2 regions of the Chryseomicrobium palamuruense genome follow, and region 1 is predicted to be linked to the other one. Evidence: riboswitches for the same ligand, from Rfam matches in the RefSeq annotation. Region 1 holds a riboswitch; the other holds the start of a gene.
The links. A riboswitch is a leader RNA that binds a small molecule or an ion and turns the genes downstream of it on or off. The one in region 1 is predicted to bind cobalamin.
Positions count from the first base shown of each region.

Region 2: another riboswitch for cobalamin. It lies ahead of ACFO0S_RS01705 (ribonucleoside-diphosphate reductase subunit alpha); the one in region 1 lies ahead of ACFO0S_RS03280 (ABC transporter substrate-binding protein).

Region 1 covers NZ_JBHSEF010000009.1:352,203-363,527, forward strand. The annotation lists gene ACFO0S_RS03270 (YwiB family protein) at 1-303, shown strand, start outside; gene argS (arginine--tRNA ligase) at 300-1,964, shown strand; cobalamin riboswitch at 1,969-2,106, shown strand; gene ACFO0S_RS03280 (ABC transporter substrate-binding protein) at 2,242-3,216, shown strand; gene ACFO0S_RS03285 (FecCD family ABC transporter permease) at 3,209-4,204, shown strand; gene ACFO0S_RS03290 (adenosylcobinamide amidohydrolase) at 4,205-5,674, shown strand; gene ACFO0S_RS03295 (cob(I)yrinic acid a,c-diamide adenosyltransferase) at 5,671-6,249, shown strand; gene ACFO0S_RS03300 (hypothetical protein) at 6,445-7,056, shown strand; gene ACFO0S_RS03305 (heterodisulfide reductase-related iron-sulfur binding cluster) at 7,474-9,636, shown strand; gene ACFO0S_RS03310 (acetyl-CoA C-acetyltransferase) at 10,086-11,279, shown strand; gene ACFO0S_RS03315 (3-hydroxybutyryl-CoA dehydrogenase) at 11,307-11,325, shown strand, end outside.
Region 2 covers NZ_JBHSEF010000009.1:58,953-70,277, forward strand. The annotation lists gene ACFO0S_RS01655 (magnesium transporter CorA family protein) at 1-314, opposite strand, end outside; gene ACFO0S_RS01660 (response regulator) at 373-1,008, opposite strand; gene ACFO0S_RS01665 (sensor histidine kinase) at 1,005-2,033, opposite strand; gene liaF (cell wall-active antibiotics response protein LiaF) at 2,030-2,728, opposite strand; gene ACFO0S_RS01675 (PspA/IM30 family protein) at 2,778-3,452, opposite strand; gene ACFO0S_RS01680 (lmo0954 family membrane protein) at 3,466-3,816, opposite strand; gene ACFO0S_RS01685 (DedA family protein) at 4,036-4,653, shown strand; gene ACFO0S_RS01690 (undecaprenyl-diphosphate phosphatase) at 4,663-5,490, shown strand; gene ACFO0S_RS01695 (hypothetical protein) at 5,557-5,763, shown strand; gene ACFO0S_RS01700 (ribonuclease FAU-1 family protein) at 5,756-6,313, opposite strand; cobalamin riboswitch at 6,564-6,747, shown strand; gene ACFO0S_RS01705 (ribonucleoside-diphosphate reductase subunit alpha) at 6,882-9,098, shown strand; gene ACFO0S_RS01710 (ribonucleotide-diphosphate reductase subunit beta) at 9,111-10,148, shown strand; gene ACFO0S_RS01715 (hypothetical protein) at 10,188-10,496, opposite strand; gene ACFO0S_RS01720 (hypothetical protein) at 10,551-11,325, opposite strand, start outside.

The DNA of each region.
Region 1 (11,325 bases):
CAAAAACGCTTCCTTCGCTTTGAAGAAGTCACGGAAGAAGTCACCCAGACACTCGTGAAGTTTGAAGGCTCTGGAGGATTCATACGACGGCGTGGCGTCGCGGATATGCGTATTGAATTCGAACTCGGTCGTAAGACAAAAGGACATTACACGATGCATGGCCATACGATGCCACTCGAGGTGTTCACGAATCGAATCGTCCATACAGAAGGACACGACCTGATTGAATATTCCCTATATCAAGACAACCAAAAAATGGGCGATTACACTATCGACTATCACTATACGGAGGTAACGGAATGAATGCTGTTGAACAAGTACAACAATCCATTAAAGATGCAATAAAAGCAGCGGTTGCCGCAACCGGACTCGCGGGCGACCAAGAAGTTGAGGTTCATTTAGAAGCACCTCGCGTGAAAGAGAACGGTGACTACGCAACAAACGTAGCAATGCAGTTAACCAAAATTGCGAAACAAAATCCACGTGCTATCGCAGAACAGATCTTGGCAAACCTTCAAACCGAAGGCACACCCATTGATTCTATGGAAATTGCAGGGCCTGGATTCATCAACATCCGCACAAAAAAAGACTACTTACAACAAGTCGTCAACACCGCGTTCACGGCAGGTTCTGCCTACGGACGTAGTGACGCAGGCGAAGGCGAGAAAGTTCAAGTCGAGTTCGTATCGGCCAACCCAACAGGCGACCTTCACTTAGGACACGCACGTGGGGCTTCTGTCGGAGATTCGTTATGTAACGTCCTTGATTTTGCTGGCTACGACGTGAGCCGCGAGTACTATATTAATGATGCCGGAAACCAAATTCACAACTTGGCACTATCTCTTGAAGCGCGATATTTCCAGGCACTTGGTCAAGACAAAGAGATGCCAGAAGATGGCTACCATGGTCAAGATATCATCGACATGGCAAACGCTCTAGTTGAAGCGGATGGCGACAAATATACATCTCTATCGGACGAAGCGCGCTATGACTTCTTCCGCCAGTTTGGCTTGAAGAAAGAGCTTGAAAAATTACAGACGGACCTGGCTGACTTCCGCGTGAACTTCGACGAATGGTTCTCAGAAACGTCTCTTTACGAGAACGGTAAAATTGACGTCGCACTTGATAAGTTACGTGCAAATGGTCACATCTACGAAGAAGAAGGCGCGACCTGGTTCCGCTCAACGACGTTTGGCGATGACAAAGACCGCGTGCTGATCAAGCAGGACGGCAGCTACACGTACTTGACGCCGGACCTTGCGTATCATGAAGACAAAATCAACCGTGGTTTTGAAAAACTGATCAACATCTGGGGCGCTGACCATCACGGCTACATCCCTCGTATGAAAGCAGCAATCCAAGCATTGGGTTATGACCGCGACACATTAGAAGTCAGCGTCATCCAAATGGTGCAGCTGTATAAAGACGGCGAAAAGATGAAGATGAGTAAACGGACAGGAAAAGCCGTGACAATGCGTGAATTAGTAGAAGAAGTGGGCTTAGATGCTGTTCGTTATTTCTTCGGTATGCGTTCAGGCGATTCCCACATGGACTTTGACCTGGATCTCGCCGTTTCTCAATCGAATGAAAACCCTGTGTATTACGCACAGTACGCACACGCGCGTATTTGTTCGATTCTTCGTGCAGCAGACGAACAAGGAGTTTCGGCAACTGTCGAGCACCTGAACTTGCTGACGGATGAAAAAGAAGAAGACCTAATGAAAAAAATCGGCGACTTCCCGCAAGTGGTGGCAGATGCAGCGAAACTTCGCTCGCCACACCGTGTGGCGACGTACATTCAAGAACTGGCTGCAAACTTCCACAGTTTCTATAATGCCAACAAAGTATTGGATCCGGAAGCGCCAGAATTAACATCTGCTCGTTTAGCATTAATTTCTGCGACACGCCAGACACTTGAAAACGCATTAAAATTATTAGGGGTTTCCGCTCCTGAGAAAATGTAGTACGATACACTTAATACAACAAGGTGCTCAAGTAACGGATTGCTTGAGGTAAAAGGGAAGCTGGTGAAAGTCCAGCACGGTCCCGCCACTGTAAGCGACCACGGTCGTAAGCCAGGAAACCTGCCTTGTTGAATGCGCCGTGAACCTACGAGGATGGGTTGGGGAAAATCGGATATTTCTATGCTTTCTTGCCGGTTTATACCTAGTTTTACCCGTTTTCCCTGTAGGGGAAGGCGGGTTTTTTTACATACTATATCGAGGAAGAAGGCGTACAGAAATGAAAAAGTGGTTAATCAGTTTACTCGCAGTCATGCTATTGGCAGGATGTACCGAAGAAACTCAGGAGACACAAACTCCGGAAACAGAGACAGAAGACGTAGCATCAGAAGATGTAGCATCAGGAGATAGTGAAGTCACATTCCCACTAACCGTGACAGACAGTGTAGGTAACGAAGTGACGATTGAAGAAGCTCCGGATTCGATTATTTCGATGATTCCAAGTAATACAGAAATCTTGTTTGCGCTCGGTCTAGACGAAGAAGTTGTCGGCGTGACGGATTACGACAATTATCCGGAAGCAGCTACGACAAAAGAAAAGATTGGCGCGTTTGAGTTTAATATTGAAAAAATGACGGCCCTTCAACCGGACTTGATTTTAGCACATGAATCCAGCTGGTCTACTGCTGAAGCAGGCCTTCAGCCGTTAATAGATGCTGGTGTACCAATTTATGTCGTCGACAATGCGATGAGCTTTGAAGATACTTATGGCACGATTGAAGCTATTGGTGCTGTAACAGGCAAAGCGGAAGAAGCGGCAACGATTGTGAGTGACATGCAAGCCCAAGTCGAGGAAATTACGGCGCAACTTGAAGCCGTAGAAACAAAGAAGACCGTGTTTATCGAATCGTCAGGCGACCCTGAAATCTATACGGCTGGACAAGGGACATTGATGCAGGAACTGCTTGACCGTATTAACGCGGAAAACTTAGTAGCGGACCAAGAAGGTTGGCTCCTGATGAACGGGGAAGAGATTGTATCTCGCAACCCGGACGTCATCGTATTGACGTATAATTACATTGAAAATGCTGTTGATGCTGTTAAGGCGCGTCCTGGTTTTGATCAAATCACAGCCGTTCAGCAAGACGCAGTTGTCCAAGTAAATGAAGACATCGTGACACGTCCGGGGCCACGTCTTGCAGAAGCTTTACAAGAGCTTGCGCGTGCAGTGTACCCAGAAGTCATGAATGACTAAAAGACCGCTCGGCTGGATTGTATCGCTCTTGCTGCTCGCGCTCTCGTTTTGGCTTGGCATCTCCATCGGTGCTGTCCAGATTCCACTGAGTACACTGTGGGGAGGGAGCGAGGATACAACAGCTACAACGATTGTCTGGAATATCCGGATGCCTCGCGTCTTCCTGGCAGCCCTTGTGGGAGCGGCGTTAGCAGTAGCAGGAGCCTCTTTCCAGGCACTTTTGAAAAACCCACTCGCCGACCCTTACACTTTAGGTGTTTCTTCCGGTGCCTCGGTCGGTGCTGTGGCTACCTTATTTTTTGGATTATCGATTCCGTTTGTTGGCATGTTTACACTCCCGCTTCTTAGTATGGTGGGGGCACTGGTGACACTTCTTCTCGTCTTGACATTTGCGCGTGCGATGGATAAATCGCTACGTATGGAGACGATCATTCTAACGGGAATCATCACGAGTTCCTTTTTCGGTGCGATGATTTCCTTAATGATTGCACTGACAGGAGAGGAACTGCGTCAAATTATTGGTTGGTTACTTGGAAGTGTCGCTATGCGGACGTGGGTCCATGTCCAAATGATCGCGCCTTTCGTTGTTGTTGCAGGAGGCTGGCTCTTGTTCCGGGCGCGTGATTTAAACGCGCTTCAGCTCGGAGAAGACCGTGCGCACCACTTAGGTGTGAATGTGGCCCTCGTGAAAAAGGAAGTCCTGATTGGTGGGTCGGTGTTAACCGGTGCAGCAGTTGCCGTATCAGGTACGATTGGGTTTGTTGGACTCGTCGTTCCTCACATGACTCGGCTTTTGTTTGGGGCGGACAATCGACATGTGTTGCCGCTCAGTATGATCAACGGCGCATCGTTACTTATTTTATGTGACCTGGTCGCCCGGACGATCATTGAACCGACAGAACTGCCGATTGGTGTAATGACGGCACTACTCGGTGCCCCAGTCTTTGCGTGGATCTTCTTTCGCCAACGAACGAAAGGAGCGAGATAGATGCTACATGTCGAAAACGTCAGCGGTGGGTATACGTTTCCAATCTTGAAAGACGTCTCCTTTCATTTGGCTCCCGGACAGATTCTTGGGGTCCTTGGTCCCAACGGAAGTGGGAAGTCGACTCTTCTGAAGCTCGTAAGTGGCATTTTGAAGCCGGAAGCGGGCACGGTGACTATTGCAGGAAAAGAGTTGGCTTCGTACCGTGCGAAGCAACTCGCAAAAGTAATGGCGGTGCTTCCTCAACTGCATCCGCAAGCGTTCGGGATGACGGTGAAAGAAGTCGTTGCGCTCGGTCGTTATCCGCACCAATCCGGACTGTTCTCCAGTTGGTCAAATGAAGACGAAGCGGCTGTTGTGGAGGCGATGCGTACAACGCAAGTGACACGCTATGCAGAACAAGAAATCACGTCACTATCAGGTGGAGAACAACAGCGAGTATTTGTCGCGCAGGCGCTGGCTCAAAAAGCCCCATTACTCTTACTCGATGAACCGACGAACCACTTGGATATTGCGCACCAAAAGCAACTCCTTGATACACTTCGGGGGTATGTACAAGCGGAAGGTATCGCCGTTGTCAGTGTGTTTCACGATATCAACCTCGCATCCCTTTACTGTGATCAATTGCTGTTACTGCAAGATGGGAAAGTATATGCGTGCGGGGAACCGCATGAAGTGATTGAAAAAGCGAAACTAGAACACGTCTATGAAACGCTCTTAGAAGTCGCGCCGCATCCGGTCGAACCGAAACCGCAAATGACGCTCCTTCCAAAAGAATCGGCGGACACGGCTACAACCATTCGCAAAGAAGATATACAAATAGAGGACAATACTGTCGTCTACCATTCTGAACGGCCTCTCCGCGTGGTTTCTTCTGCCGTGTTGAATCCCGGATTTGGATGGTACCGCACACTGATCAACCGTCAAGTCGATCCAACTTATGGGCATAGCGATGTAACGTCCGAGATGAAAGACTTTGTACGAAGTCGCGGATGGGTCTCAACAGAAACCGTTGCCCAAATGACGGCAGTCGATGTGCATCAAGCAGTCATTGAAGAATATAGTGGAGACTATGGGTCCCTTCTCATCATGGTGACAGCGGGGATTGGGAATGCCATGGATGTGTCACGGGCACATGAAGTGCGGTCGTTGCCATCAATTGGTACAATCAACACATGGATCCTGATCAATGGACATGTTTCAGACGAAGCGTTCATCGAAGCGATGATGACCGCAACGGAAGCGAAGACGAAAGCTCTGGCGGAAGAACACGTTCTCGATAACCGCACGGGGACACTCGCAACCGGTACACCAACGGACAGTCTTGTCATTGCGGCGACGCAACGAGGACCGTTCAGTCCGTACGGTGGACCCGTCACGGAACTCGGAAAAGCCATCGGGCGTGCCGTGGTCTCGTGCACTCGACAAGCCATTCGACAGTATCAACAGGCACATGGGGAGGAATCATCGTGAAAATTTACACGAAAACAGGGGACAAAGGCCAAACCAGTTTAATTGGCGCACGTGCAGATAAAGATGATTTACGCATTGAAACGTACGGCACGATTGATGAAGCAAATTCATTTATCGGCAAAGCAGTGACGGAGCTTGAGGAAGAGAAGTTCTCGGATATTTTGCGTGACTTGGAAGCCATCCAACACGAACTGTTTGATTGTGGAGGCGATTTGGCTGTCGTGACGAAAGTCCGGAATTACAAGTTAACCGAAGAGCCGATCACGATTCTGGAAGCCCGCATTGACGAACTGATGGAAGAAGGACCAGCACTTGAACGCTTCATCCTACCAGGAGGGACTCCAGCTGCTGCGACACTACATATCGCGCGCACCGTCGCACGCCGTGCGGAACGTCAGATGGTCTCCCTTATGAAGCAACATGATGACGTCCCAGTCATCGTTCAGAAATACTTAAACCGCCTATCCGACTACCTATTCGCCGCTGCTCGTGTCGTCAACGCCCGCTCCGGTGTATCAGATATCGAATACATCCGCGGCGCAAAGGTATTCCATACAGATAAAGAATCGAAATAATATGCAATTAATCTAGCCAGTTCTCGTTATAACAGACGAAAGCTGGTTTTTTCTATGGGACACCAACATAGACAGTCCAACAGGCACCCACCGTGCGGTTCGAATTAACTAGAGTCGGAAACGCTTCGATGGTCTCACATATTTAAAAGAACTAGTTGGGTATAATGGAAAAGACTAGTAGGGAGGTCGGTAGAGATGAAAAAATATGCATGGTTACTTGCTGCGAGCTTATTACTCGCTGCTTGTACAGACGAATCACAGCCGGTTGAAGAAGAGACACCGGTGACAAGCGATCAAGTGGAAGACACAGAAACCACTGATGACGCAGAAGCGGCTGCTGAAGACAAAGAGGAAGAAGATGCTGCTTCGGAAGAGACGACAGAAGAACTCTCTTGGGATGAGCAGATCTTATCCGAAGAAGGGAAGAATCAGCTTCTCTCCGGTCAGGTTCTTGGAACGAATCTAGAAATCGGTTCGTCACTTGCAGATGTGGAAGCAGAACTGGGCACACCAGATACTGAGGACTTCTTAGCTGGTGCTCCACTTAAATCGTACGGCAACATCCATATTGCTCACTTGATGGACGAAGAAGAAGTCGTCGCATTCCACTTGTCATTCGACGAGCCAGTGGCGATTGAAAACATTCATGAGGCATGGGGCGAACCAACTGAAATAGAGCCGATGGAGATTGACGACATCATTGAAGCGCATACGTACCAAGGGGACGGCTATGTTGCTTCATTCACATTGACTTCGGGCAGTCCAGACGAAGTTCACAGTGTGCATATCAGCAAAACGAACGAATAACTAGAATTACAAACTTGAAGTGCCCGCAGCGAAGGCTGCGGGTTTATTTCTAGTAAGGGCTTGGGCAGCTAAGATTTAGGGACTTCCCCGTCGACAGCTGGGCAGACTCAATTTTGCAGTATGGACCGGGGAATGAGCCTCTATGGACCGGGTAATATGCTCGAACGGACCTGTTGAGTTAATCAAATCGACCCCTACCATTCGAATGGACCGGTCAAGATGCTCGAATGGACCTGGTAAACCGCTACAATGGACCGGGTAGCTGCACGAAATGGACCTTACCCTCCGCCGCTCTCTTAAAAACCCCTTGACTGAACGCTCATTCATTTTTATACTAAAACTAATACTTTCTTTCTTCGAATAGCGTTGTTATGCTTACGAGTAAGATCGAATTTCATCTTAGAGGGGGAGAAGAAATTGAGTCCGCTATTAATTGCTAACTGGATCTTATTCATTGCCGTCACGGGCTATGCACTCTACCTGTTTGGTTACCTGTTGAAGACGCGGTACAGCTATATTCAGCTTGGTAAAAAAGTAGAGTTTGAAGACAACATCAAAGAACGTCTTCGCAAAATTTGGGTGTATGTATTTGGACAAAAGAAATTATTGAAGGATAAGAAAAGTGGAACGATTCACGTTATGTTCTTCTACGGGTTCCTGCTTGTACAACTTGGAGCCATCGACTTCATTTGGAAAGGTTTGAAACCGGATTCACACTTGCCACTTGGCCCGTTGTACCCGATTTTCACTTTCTTTACGGAGATTGTCACATTGGTGATCTTAGTTGCCGTGGTTTGGGCATTCTATCGCCGTTACGTTGAAAAATTAACACGCTTAAAACGTGGATGGAAGAGCGGACTTGTCCTGATCTTCATCGGCGGACTGATGGTTTCCGTACTTATCGGAAACGGGATGAACATGATCTGGCATGACCACGCTGGAACATGGACAGAACCTGTCGCATCAAGCATTGCGACAATCTTTGGATTCATCGGTCCAACAGCTGCAGCTGTCGTGTTCTTCCTCATGTGGTGGGCACACTTACTCTTCCTACTCACATTCTTAGTGTACGTGCCGCAATCGAAGCACTTCCACTTGATCACAGGTCCTGCAAACGTCTACTTCCACCGTCTAGATAACGTCGGTCGTCTCCGCCCAATCAACTTCAATATGGATGAAGAAGACGAAGACAATCCGGAAGCGGAAGAAGAAATGCCGTCATTTGGTGTCGGTCGCATTCAGGACTTTACACAAGCACAGATGATCGACTTCTATGCATGTGTGGAATGTGGGCGCTGTACAAACATGTGTCCAGCAACAGGGACAGGGAAAATGCTGTCACCGATGGACCTCATCACGAAACTTCGTGACCATTTAACGTTCACAGGCGCTGTAGAAACCAAAACAAAGCCTTGGGTACCTGCTCTTGCGTTCAACGGGACAAAAGGAAATCAATTGGCTATGGCTGCTGGAGCTGAAGGTGCTGTCATTGAAGACATCTACAGCCCGTCCTTGATTGGGGACGTCATCACAGAAGAAGAAATATGGGCATGTACAACTTGTCGTAACTGTGAAGACCAGTGTCCAGTAATGAATGAGCACGTGGATAAAATTATTGACCTTCGTCGTTACCTTGTCATGACTGAAGGACGCATGGACAAAGATGCCCAGCGCGCGATGACGAACATCGAAAAGCAGGGAAATCCATGGGGACTAAACCGTAAAGAAAAAGAAAACTGGAGAGATGCTCGTCCAGACATCGCAATCCCTACTGTAAAAGAAGCAGACAAATCAGGAGAAGGCTTCGAATACTTATTCTGGGTTGGCGCGATGGGGTCATTCGATAGCCGCTCACAAAAAATTGCTCTTGCATTCGCTCACTTGATGAACGAAGCAGGCGTCAAATTCGCTATCCTAGGAAACAAAGAAAAGAACTCCGGAGACACACCACGTCGTCTCGGAAATGAATTCTTGTTCCAAGAGCTTGCGGAAGCCAATGTGAAAGAATTTGAAAAAGCAGGCGTGACGAAGATTGTTACTATTGATCCGCACGCATATAATATCTTTAAAAATGAATACAGTGATTTCGGTTGGTCAGGCGAAGTGCTTCACCATACAGAAATGCTATTTGATTTAGTGCAACAAGGCCGTTTGAAACCGCAACACGCAGTCAATGAAACCATCACGTTCCACGATTCGTGTTACCTCGGCCGGTATAATGACGTCTACGATCCACCACGTGAAATCTTGAAATCCATTCCAGGCGTCAAGCTTGTGGAAATGGAACGTAACCGCGAAACAGGCATGTGCTGTGGAGCCGGCGGTGGAATGATGTGGATGGAAGAGCACGTGGGGAACCGCGTGAACGTTGCTCGTACAGAGCAAGCGCTTGCTGTAAATCCTTCGGTGATCTCGTCCGGATGTCCATACTGCTTAACGATGTTATCGGATGGAACGAAGGCGAAAGAAGTCGAAGAAACAGTGGGCACATACGATGTGGCAGAGCTTCTTGAGTTATCGGTATTTGGCGAAATGCAGCCACCGACAGCGGAAGAAGAAGTCGAGCCAGTACTTCAGTAAGTATTGCAATTCGTCAGACTTTTCGCTAAACTAAGGCTAACTAAAGGGAGTGTTTTTTGCACTCCCTCTCTTTATGAAAACTTGTCGAGCGAGCGTTCAGTCACCTTCTCTAGATGTGGAGCAGGCTGGTCTGAAATTCTGTCAAATGACAGCGTGGACAGCGAATCGCTCTTTGATTCAATGGCCGCGATGGCATTTGGCACGGATTTCAAGTCTGCGAAACTCGATAATTCTAAAAGTGAATCAGGCTGATCCAGAAATGCCGAAAAAATCAGGCGGACCCATTGAGGCGTCCTTTGCCTCGGTGGGAGCGAATGATTTTAGAGTGTATTTCTAGCCTGAGCAACTAGACACCAAGAAAAGTGAATCAGGCTGATCCAGGATTTCATGACTTAACGTAAATTGTAAGCGATTACACATTACACATTACACATAGAGGAGTGCTAAAGATGAGTAAAACGGTTATTTTAGCAGGGGCACGTACCGCATTTGGAAAGTTTAGTGGAGGACTTAGTTCGTTATCCGCTTCCGATTTAGGAGGTCACGCAATCAAAGCCGCACTTGACCGTGCAGGCATCCAGCCGGAGCAAGTCGATGAAGTCATTATGGGAACGGTATTACAAGCCGGACAAGGCCAGATTCCATCACGGCAAGCAGCACATAAAGCGGGCATTCCGTGGAATGTCAAAACCGAGACGATCAACAAAGTATGTGCATCAGGGATGCGCAGTATCTCACTTGGTGACCAAATCATTCGTCTTGGTGAAGAACACCTCATCGTAGCTGGCGGCATGGAGTCCATGTCGAATGCACCGTACTATCTTCCAAAAGCACGCGAAGGATTCCGTATGGGAGACGCACAAGTGGTCGACGGTATGGTCTATGACGGTCTGTCCTGTTCGTTCCACCCGAAAAATGTCCATATGGGGACTTACGGAAACGAAACAGCCGCAACCTTTGATATCTCACGTGACAAGCAAGATGAATGGGCAGCCCGCTCCCATGAACGTGCGTTAAAAGCGATAGAGAACGGTCGTTTTGCAGAAGAGATTACACCAATTGAGGTTCCGCAGCGAAAAGGCGATCCAATCACAGTCGATACCGACGAAGCACCACGCCCAGGGACGACGAAGGAAGTCCTTTCCGGGTTACGCCCTGCATTTGGCAAAGAAGGAACGATCACTGCCGGAAACGCACCAGGTGTGAATGACGGTGCATGTGCAGTTGTCCTCGCTTCAGAAGAAAAAGCAAACGAACTGGGCATCAAGCCACTCGCAACGATTATTGGTCATGCGGAAGTGGGTGTGGCACCTGAAGAATTCCCGCAAACCCCAGGGCTTGTGATCAATACGCTTCTTGAAAAGTACGGCAAGTCGATAGAAGACATCGACCTCATTGAAATCAACGAAGCGTTCGCAGCGGTAGCCCTTGTAAGTAACCAAATTGCAGGTCTGGATGAATCAAAAGTGAACGTTAACGGAGGCGCAGTGGCGCTTGGTCACCCAATCGGTGCGTCAGGTGCTCGTATTGTCTACACCCTTGCTCTTGAACTTCAAAAGCGAGGCGGTGGACTTGGGATTGCAGCCATCTGTTCAGGTGGCGGTCAAGGGGACGCCATCTTACTCGAAGTTCCAAAAAACTAATTTTTAAAACAGAAAGAGGGACCCAACTTGGTTATTCAAAAAGTAC
Region 2 (11,325 bases), 290 kb from region 1:
TCGACTAAAAGTTCACCATGCTCTTCGAAGGGGCGGGAGAACCGACTAAACACATTGTTATGCGGCTCGGTTGGGAACAGTTTATCTTCAATAAACGGAAAAAAGAATTGTTCAAGTTCAGCGTGGTGCACTTTAATTTCCTGTCCATAAAAAGCATCTTCCATTTCCGTTTTGTCTAAACAGAAAAAGGTATAGCCTTCTCGTTTCAATTCGTCCACAAGGTTCTGCCGGTTCTTTTCATGAAACGCAAAAGGGAAAAGGAAGTTGACATACCCACGATCGACATCAAGAGATGTTAATTCCATTGGCTTCATAGACAGTCACTCCTTTCATTCTATCCTCACTGTTCCACTCTTCTACACTCCGTAAACGTTAGCTGCGTGAAATGAGGTGATGTTCATAGGCATAAATAACAGCTTGTGTCCGGTCATGGACATCCAGCTTGGAAAGAATATTACTGACATGCGTTTTCGCCGTCTTGAGTGTGATGAACGCGTGATCTGCAATTTCTTGATTGCTTAAGCCTTTTGCCATGAGGAGCAGAATCTCCATCTCTCTTTCTGTTAACGTATCGTGCAGGGTCTGCTGCGGAGAACGCATGCGTGCCATCATCTTCGTAGTTACTTCCGGTTCTAGAACAGCTTGTCCACTATACGTTTTACGAATGGCTTCAGCGATATGAGACGCTTTTGATGTCTTGAGCAAATAACTCACGGCTCCAGCTTCAAGGGCTGCGTACACTTTATCATCATCGATGAAACTTGTGACCATCATGATACGTGCATCCGGCCACTGACGGACAATATCTGCTGTCGCTTCCGCTCCCGTTTTAATCGGCATGACCATATCCATCAAGATTACATCCGGTTTATGGGCGAGAGCTAGTTGAACGGCTTCTTCTCCGTTCGAGGCTTCCGCAATAACTTCCATATCGGGTTGTGCTTGCAAATAGGCAGCTACCCCAATACGGACCATTTCATGGTCATCGGCAAGTAAAACGCGTATCATATTTCTTCCTCCTGACGTTTCGGAACTTGGACTTCAACAAATGTCCCTTGGTATGGGACGGATACGACTTTTGCAATCGCTCCCATTTCAACAGCTCGTTCATAGACATTGCCTAGGCCATAGGCACCGGGCTTCAGTTGTGTGGAATCAAATCCCACGCCATTGTCTTGCACCCGGAAAATGACGAGTTGAGGTTGATCCATTAAGCGTACTTCCATCTCGGTTGCCTGCGCATGGCGCAGGGTGTTGGAGAGGGTTTCTTGAGCAATGCGGAAGAGGTGGTCTTCCGAGGCTTTTGACAGGTGTACTGGGTCGAGATGCCACTTCAGTTGCAGCTGTACTTTTTGTTGCAGTTCGTGAAGCAGTTCATCGAGACCTTCTGCAAGAGTTCGGTCATGTAAGCCAGCTGGTCGTAAATGTAGGAGGAGTGCCCGCATCTCGAGCTGTGCCTGGTGAATCGCGCGTTCCAGTTGTTCCATGCTGCGGGAGGTCGTCCCTTGTTGCGCCTCGATTTCCATCATGCTGGATGCAAGCATCGATGCTCCAAAAAGCTGTTGGGATACAGAGTCGTGCAGTTCTCGTGCCAGACGCTGACGTTCCTCGACCACACGTTCTTGAATGAGTTTTGCTTGCGATTCGGCTTTCTCATCAGAAATACGGGTCAATGTTTTACGCTGCGTGTCTAGTAATTGTGATGTCCGTTGAAAGGCGATAGTAAGCTGCTTAGGAAATTGAGTTTTTAATGGAGCCGGTAGTCCATCTCCTTCATATAAAGCTGTGAGTCCGGACTGGACAGAGCGTTCTAAACCACGAATGGATAGTCTGGCTGTGAGATACGAAAGAAAGGTGACAAGGAAGATAGTAAAACTTAGCCAAAATCCGAGTGGCAAGTCGGCAAACGTCACGTCAAAAAGAGGAGACCAGGTGTCAAATCTTGGCCATCCCCATAATACGTAAAATAAACTAAAGAGCAAGCCGTGCCACAAAACTGTAAAGCTTATGAAGAGAAGCGTGAATTGTTTCATTTACGAAGCACCTCCACATCTCCAATCCAGCTGGAAAGGCTGATGATCAGTTCGGGAGTATCCTGGTCTGTTCCTGGCTGGTCAGCGAGTTGATAGGTCTGATTCCATAATCGAACAGGCGGAGCATCAAAAAAGCAAGCTTCTCCTACAAATGTGGAGTAATGAATGCGTACATTCACACCGTAAGGAACCAGAATGACGGTCTTGCCTAGTACTTTACGTATAGAAATAAACGATGTGCCTTTTGGGAGAATCGTATTGGTGAGGTCCAATCCGTACTCTCCGAAAATTGAATGGACATGCACATCTTGCCAAGCATAAGGTTCCGTTGGTGTTGATTGGGAAGAAAACATTCGCTGCTGGATAATGCGTGAACCATTTGAACTCTCTGGAAACTGAATTCGATCCCATGTCGGGAGAGGTTCTTGTTTCCATAATTTATACACAATATATAACACAATGCCAAAGAGCAACAGACGGATGGTCAGCATAGAGAAGACGGAAATAAAGAGGAGAATAAGGCCGATCCAGAAGAGGATGCGGTTATTGCGGCGCATGCCAAAATAGAGAAGGGCGATGCCGGCAAGGACGATAACGATCGAAGCGTTCTCAAATAGCAACGTTTCTACAAATAGGAGCCCTAGAAAAGCGATTAAAATCAGTGCGTAGCGATTGGTCTGGTTGTTTGTGGACATGTGATTTCCCCCTATCGTTGGAAAAAACAGAGGGAAGGCCCTCTGTCTCTTATTCTACACGTGATTCAGGTTTTGTCTCTTCCTTTTTTGACAGTTGCTCAAGTCGTTCTTCTAATGAAGTAGCTAGATCTTCTGAGACGTCCTGTGTCACGCTTGGTTGGTCAAAGTAGCGTTCCATTTCTTCATGGGAAGCGAGTGGGCGAGCATGCAATGACTCATCGATGACTTGATCCATATCACGGTGTGCTTTAACAACATTTTCTTTGCTCATCAATTGAAGCTGACGTACTTTCATATCTTTCACTTTATGCTTCATCTCTTCATGTTTGCGTTCGAGAACAATTAATTCTTCCGCCGCACGTTGAATGCTGGCATCTACTACATGCAGACGATTTTCATACGTATCGATTTCCATCTTGGCATAATCGATTAAATCCTGTTCATTAGTAAGGAGTGCCAGTTCAAATTGTTCTTTTCGCTTCACAAGCATCTTCTGCGCTTCTTGGTGTTCTTTTTCAAGCTTTGCTTTTAGTTCAGCTTGACGGTCTACCCAGCGTTTGGTGTGCTCGGTGCGTTGTTCGGCTTCGCGGATATACTGATTCAATGCTTTGATGGGATGTGATTCCGTCCGATTAGATGATGACGCTTGTGTAGATGGGCGGTTGAATAGTTGACGCACATCGTGTTCGAATGTTTCGGCTAGTCGTTGAAATACGTTTGTCATGAGTGGTTCCTCCTTAGTTTTTGTTCAGTGTGTTCCATTCGCGTTCGAAGTTTTCGAATGGATCGTTTGATGGTGATTTAAGTGTGACTGGTTCGTTGTTCCATTTGCGAATCGCGTACCAGATCAATGCGATGGCCGCGAGTCCGATAAATGCAGGAATGTTGGAGATGGCTGTCAGTAACCCGATGATTCCAACGGTTGCCCAAAAGACTTTACCAAACGTCTTAGTGCTTTGAAGGAAGTAGTGAAGTCCTCCGATAACCAGTAATGCGGAAAAGGCAAGCCCTAGAATCGACCCTAGGTTAGCAAGAACGACGCTGGCGCCGGTAATGCCGAGTAAAACGTACAGAAATTTTTTCATCATGTTTCCCTCCTTGTTTGTATACTTTGAGTATAGAGAGGTTTTTGTTTTCGCCACACGGGCGGAAAGCCGATTTTCAAATCGGTCTTAAGATGTAGAGGTAATACATCTTGCCTTCTGCTATACTATTTCCTGGAACCTTTATATATAAGAAACGTTTCAGATAAAGTGAATTCGGGAAAGTATTCGAATGGCGAATTTAAAAAGTAAGGGCGGCTACCTATGGAGCAATGGATTACCGACTGGCTCAGCGACTTTGGTTACTGGGGCGTTTTTTTATTAATTATGATTGAGAATGTGTTCCCTCCGATTCCTTCCGAGATTATTTTGACGCTGGGTGGTTTTATGACGACGACCACGTCGATGACGATTGTGGGAGTAATCACGGTAGCAACACTTGGTTCTGTCGCAGGGGCAGTGATTTTATACTTCATCGGTCTGCAATTAGATGTGGAACGCTTGGAGAAAATCGTAGAGAAGCATGGTCGTTGGTTACGTGTGACGAAACAGGACATTCGTCGCGCAGATGCGTGGTTTGACCGCATTGGCCCGTGGGCAGTGTTTTTTGGCAGACTGGTGCCTCTGGTACGAAGTCTTATTTCGATTCCCGCAGGGATGTCGAATATGCGATTTAGCCTGTTTTTATTACTGACGACACTTGGTACGGTCATCTGGAATACGATTCTGGTTTCCGCTGGAGCAGCTCTCGGTGAAAATTGGCATAGTCTTGTTGGCTATTTTGATATCTATTCCAATATTATTTATGTGCTGATTGTAGTAGTAGCTGTTGGATGGTTCATCTGGTTTACTAATAAGAAAAAGAAACAGAAACGGGTATAAGGAGAACATATGGAAATTATAGAATTATTAAAAGCACTGTTACTTGGATTTGTGGAAGGGATGACGGAGTTTGCGCCTGTCTCCTCTACAGGACACATGATCATTGTGGATGACTTATGGCTTCAAACGAAAGACTTTTTAGGCCAGGGGTCGGCGAATACATTTAAAGTAGTCATTCAACTGGGCTCGATTCTAGCCGTCGTCTTCATTTTCTGGAAGCGCCTGTTAAGTCTTGTAGGCCTTCATAAGATGGAAGGTACAGCACCTGGACGTCGGTTTAATCTAGCACACGTGTTTATCGGGATTTTACCAGCAGGAGTATTGGGGCTGTTGTTTGAAGATGTAATTGATACGTATCTCTTCACGATTGAATGGGTCATCGTCAGTTTGTTCGTCGGTGCCATCTTCATGATCATCGCGGATAAATTTGGACCGAAAAAACCAAGCGTCACTACGTTGGATGAGATGACGTACGGAAAAGCGCTCAAAGTCGGATTGATTCAGTGTCTTTCTTTATGGCCAGGATTTTCACGCTCCGGTGCTACGATTTCTGGGGGTGTTCTCCTCGGTCTTGACCATAAGACTGCGGCAGACTTTACATTCATCATGGCTGTGCCGATCATGTTCGGTGCCAGTGCTGTGTCATTGATTTCCAACATGGAAGAAATCAATATGAGCCATTTAGGTTTCTACGTCGTCGGATTTGTCAGTGCTTTTGTCTTCGCATTGATTTCGATCAAGTTCTTCTTGAAGCTGATTGCGCGCATAAAGCTGACGCCGTTCGCGATTTACCGTATGGTGCTTGCAGCTGTGCTGGCGTTTATTGTGTTTCTATAAAATCTCGTTCGCCCGCTCCTTTTACAGGGAGCGGGTTTTACTATCAAGATGGAAGAGGGAAGACACATGTCTGTAGTTATCGTATCATTACGCATTCTAGTTCTTATCGTATCGATTTTTATCGTTTGGGGAAATATACGAGTCTATAAAATTTTTGAAAAAGAAGTGCTTACAGAAAAAGAATACAACGGCGTACGGAAGTTACTAAAGGTTTTAATAGTAGCCCTCTGGGTGAATTTAGTAGTAGGCGTCTTCTTGATTTTCATCACTTAGAATCGTTTGGATGACAGTGAGTAGAGAGCAAACGCCGGTGAACAGGAGCTAGTTCCATAATTTTTAACTGGTTATCTGCTAGAACGGTTCTCAATCTTTCTACTTCGTTCCAAGCTAGAGTGTATTGACTTTTTGATATCACACCTGTTGTAAAGGCCTCTTCTAACTCGTCTTCATCTTGTAAGAGAATCTCTCCAGAAGGGAAGACAATTAGGTCGAGGTATAAGTCTTCCCACCATGGACCGTTCTCATCTACGCCGTTTTGGAGGCAAATATCGATATAGGTTTGAATCACATCGTGGTTTTCATTGAACATTGTTGTTACGGCATGGTGACCATCCGCCGGGAAGTGCTGCAACCAAGAGTACCCGTTGTCCACAATCCGGAGGATTTGATTCGGATACGGAATATCTAAAGGATGGATCACTTCCTGCATTTCAATAAGACATACGTGCCCCTTAAAATCCATTGTCTCCATGTTCTGCTCTATATAATTTCTTTTCTTAATTCGTTTCCAGTCCGCACGGTTCCCATATCTTCGAACAACCATTTCCATCCTTCCTCTCGCATTCGTTTCTCTAATGAGTATATCAATCTGAAGATGCACACGGAGAATTTAGTTTCCCATAATCGCTTAGTGGCACAATAACTTACCCGTGAAGTCACACAACCCAAAATCTTTCTAGCTACCTAATCCCTTGCTAGCAAGAACTTCCCCACTCACGCCCTCCATCGTCAAAAGTCAATACTTCCTTTCTCACACGATCTATGGTTTAATAAATTCAAGTACACAACATTTAGTGATTTAGCGAGTTACAGGTACCATATCTATGGTTTAATAGGGAATCCAGTGAAAAGCTGGAGCTGTCCCCGCAACTGTAAGTGCGGACGACTGCCGACAACAAGCCACTGCGTGAGAACGTGGGAAGGCCCGGCAGAAGGAAGATGCACAAGCCAGTAGACCTGCCTGTTCTCGCACGAGCTTCACCTTCTTCGGGGATTGAGAAGGGAACGCGAGAGGGCCCTTGGGTCATACGCGTTTTTTCGTCGTTTCAAGCGGCGGTTTCCCTGAAGAGGGGGAGCCGTCGCTTTTTTGTGTCTCAAAAGGAGGAATCTTGATGGCGACTCACACACTCTTCCGCAGTGAAGAACGATTACACACACAGTTTACACCTGAACAATTAGACGATTTCTGGCGATTGTCGAAGCGATGGAAAGCTCGTCACCCACAAGGCGCGGAGGACGCCTGGCAACACGCAATGATTTTAGAGGCCTTGAGTCTACTCGATGAAGCGAATCCGCATTACACGTTTGTAGCAGCTGCCCTCTATGAGGATCAGTTGTATCAGCAAATAGCTAAACAACGTGGCGTTCCGGTGGAAAGCGTCCATGACGTGTTCGGAAGAGAAGCCAACAAGCTCGCTGCAAAAGGTCTATATCAACCAGATGTGGTGTCGAGCTACAGTCAACAAGAGCTCACCGAAATGAGCGGGTGGCTTGACCGTTCACGGAACCAACTATTCACATACATTGGATTAAAGACATTAGTGGACCGCTACGTGACACGTGATTTTAACCGCGACATCGTGGAACTTCCGCAAGAACGATGGTTGATGATTGCCATGACGCTACACCGACAGGAGAAAGACAATCGCCTTCACAAGGTAAAAGAAGCCTACTGGGCACTCAGTAACCTTTACATGACGGTGGCCACACCAACACTTGCGAACGCTGGAAAACCGAACGGGCAACTCTCTAGTTGTTTTATCGATACGGTAGATGATAGCTTGCAAGGCATCTATGACAGCAACACCGATGTAGCGACACTCTCTAAATACGGTGGAGGTATAGGTGTATACATGGGAAAGGTCCGAAGTCGTGGGTCGAGTATTCGTGGATTTAAAAATGCGTCAAGTGGGGTCGTCCCGTGGATCAAACAACTGAACAACACAGCCGTCAGCGTGGACCAACTCGGACAACGTCAAGGAGCTATCGCCGTTTATCTCGATGCGTGGCATAAAGACATCTTAGCTTTCCTCGACTTGCGTTTGAACAATGGAGACGAGCGACTTCGTGCGCACGATATCTTCACGGGTATTTGCCTTCCGGATCTGTTCATGGAAAAAGTAGAAGCCAGAGAAGATTGGTATCTCTTTGATCCACACGAAGTTCGCACCGTGATGGGGTTCTCCCTAGAAGATAGCTATGATGAGCAAGTAGGGAAAGGGACCTTCCGTGACCGCTACCAGGCGTGTGTCGAACACCCGACGCTTTCTCGCGAGGTCATTCCGGCGATTGAAATCATGAAACGTGTGATGAAGAGTCAATTGGAGACAGGGGTTCCGTTTCATTTCTACCGAGACGAAGTGAACCGTCAAAATCCTAATGCGCATGCGGGAATGATTTACTCCAGCAATCTATGCACGGAAATCATGCAGAATATGTCCGCTACGACGTTTGAATCTACACAGATAGAAGACGATGTCATTATCACCAAGCGCCGTCCGGGAGATTTTGTTGTCTGCAATCTATCTTCCATTCATCTAGCGAGGGCCGTTGCAGATGATGTTCTCGAGCGATTGGTTCCAATCCAAGTCCGTATGCTCGATAACGTGATCGAACTCAATGACCTGCCGATTCCACAAGCGAAACGGACGAATTTCCGTTACCGTGGCATTGGACTTGGCACGTTCGGTTGGCACCACTTGTTGGCGAAGAAAGGTATTCGCTGGGAATCGAAAGAGGCCGTTCAGTTGGCGGACACGCTTTATGAGCAAATTGCATTCCTGACGATTCAGGCTTCTGCTGAGTTAGCTAGTGAACGTGGGAGCTACCCTCTTTTTGAAGGGTCTGACTGGCAGAGTGGAACGTATTTTGAGAAGCGTGGGTATATGGATGAACGCTGGCAGAAGCTACAGAAGCAAGTTGCAGAGACTGGCATTCGCAATGGATACTTGATGGCCGTCGCGCCGAATTCATCGACAGCGATTATTGCGGGTACGACAGCAAGCATCGATCCCATCTTCCAAAAACGCTATTCCGAAGAGAAGAAGGATTACAAGATTCCTGTCACGGCACCGGAATTGAATGAAGAGACGACATGGTACTACAAGTCGGCTTACTACATTGATCAACACTGGACCATCGAACAGAATGCGGCTCGTCAAAAACACATCGACCAGAGTATATCTCTAAACTTTTATGTGCAGAACACCATTCAAGCGAAAGAGCTTCTTGCGCTTCATATAGACGCATGGAAAAACAAAATGAAATCAACCTACTATGTCCGGTCGACATCGATTGAACTGATCGACTGCGATTCGTGTTCAAGTTAAGGAGGAACCTGTATGACCGTAAAGAAGCGTGCGTTACTTGATGAACAAGCTCCGAACCGTTCCACAGGAATCGTGAACGGGGAGTCATCCAACATTTTAAACTGGGATGATGTCCGGTTCCGCTGGGCATACCCGAAATACAAGAAGATGCTCGGCAACTTTTGGACGCCTTTTGAAATCAATATGAGTCAAGACATTCGCCAGTTTCCGGAACTGACAACAGCAGAGCGGGAGTCGTTTTTAAAAATCATTGGACTTCTTGCGCTGCTCGATAGTGTGCAAACCGATTTTGCGGGGAAGGTCGCTGATTACCTGACCGATTCGAGTCTTTCCGCCTTGATGATTATTCTTGCGCAGCAGGAAGTGATTCACAATCACTCGTATTCCTATGTATTGTCGAGCCTGGTTACCGAATCCGAGCAGAAGCGCGTCTTCGACTACTGGAGGACAGAAGAGAGCTTAAAAGCACGGAACCGTTTTGTGGTGGCAGGCTATGACTCGTTTGCAGAGGAACCGACGGTCGAGGGCTTGGCCGATGCCATTGTCTATGACGTGATATTAGAAGGGTTATTCTTCTATTCCGGATTTGCATACTTTTATCACTTGGCACGTCATCAAAAAATGGTCGCCACCAGCACAATGATCAATTACATCAACCGAGATGAGCAATTGCATGTCGACCTGTTCGTGAAAATCTATCAAGCCTTACTGGATGAACACCCACATTTAGATACAGACGACAGACGACAGCAAGTGACGAAAACATTCCGAGAAGCGGCAGAACTTGAAATCGATTGGGCCTATGAAGTGATCGGATCGAAAATCGAAGGCTTAGATGTAGATGATGTAGAAGAGTATATTCGGTTTATGGCAAATGTGCGATGCACTCAACTAGGGGCCGAAAAACCCTATCCACAGGTCCGTCAAAATCCACTTCGATGGATTAAGGCCTATGAAGAGGTCGACCAAGGCAAGACCGATTTCTTCGAACAAAAATCGCGCCAATATGTGAAAGTCAACGTGGCGGATAACGGTTTTGATGATTTGTAATACAAAAAGACACATTCCACTTCATTAGGGAATGTGTCTTTATTTGGTCTCGCGTAAATCAACATTATCGATGTAGAGCACGAATGTATGACCTTCATCCGTTATCCGCTCAAGATCAATCGTTTCTTGTTGACCTTCTAGTTCGATAGCCATTTCTTTTGTCTCAGGGTATTCATCCAAGTCCGGACGTGAAACGACTTCTTGTTCCGTCGCAGGCTTACTTGGATTGATTTCTTCGTCGGAAACGAGTTCGCCTCGCTTCTGTGTCATAAAGTCGGAAGAGAGAAAGTAGATGAGGCCAATCATCAGAGCTGTTAAGAAAAGGACGTAAGCAATGGTTTTTCGCACAGTTGGCAACCACCTTTCTACTTTCTTCCTTCCCGCATTTCCTAGCACTAACACTTACTGAAGAACTTCAAGGGTCTTGAGCATGGCATGGAAGCGAGCTCCGTGACCTTCTTGAGCTTCTAAGAACACGGTTTGTGTAACAACTATAGAGGATTCATTATGTTGTTGATCAAGTACATAGATGGTCGTGACTTCACTCGAAGGGGCGTCACCTTCCCGCACATGCAATTTGTATCCAATAACAGGTTCGGTCACTGGTTCGGATTCAATCGTCGCACCCGGGTACTTTTCTTCAAGCCAAGCCGCTTTTTCTGAAGCAAGTTCTGTCGGTTTTTTTCCTGGAATCGTATCGATTTGAAGGCCGACCTCCGGGTAATCGCCACTCAATTGATTATGAGCTTTCAAAAATACCGTTGATTCATCGGTTACATTTGAATCGAACGAAATATCATAACGTTCATCATCTACATAGAGAAGATAGGCTAAGTTTCCAGGCGTGACGCGAACCATGGGAATCATCTCTTCCGTTCCCTCGATTTGAAGTGGGACTTCTTTTTCATCTGGATAGCGCTCTCTCAATTTGTTCAGCTCTTGCTCGAAATATCCAGGTTCGCCTCTAGTTAGTTCATCATCTCCATCAGTAGACGTTGTGGAGTCTTGATTAGAAGAACTGGGAGATTCAGAAGGCCCTGAATCTGTCGCGACTTCTGGTGCTTGGGCATTCATTGAAAAATAGAAGATGGCCCCAATCACTATAAACATGGCGGCTACTCCGGCAATCCACGTGCGTTGCATCATCAATCGTCTCCTTTCCTTTCGTTTGTCTCGT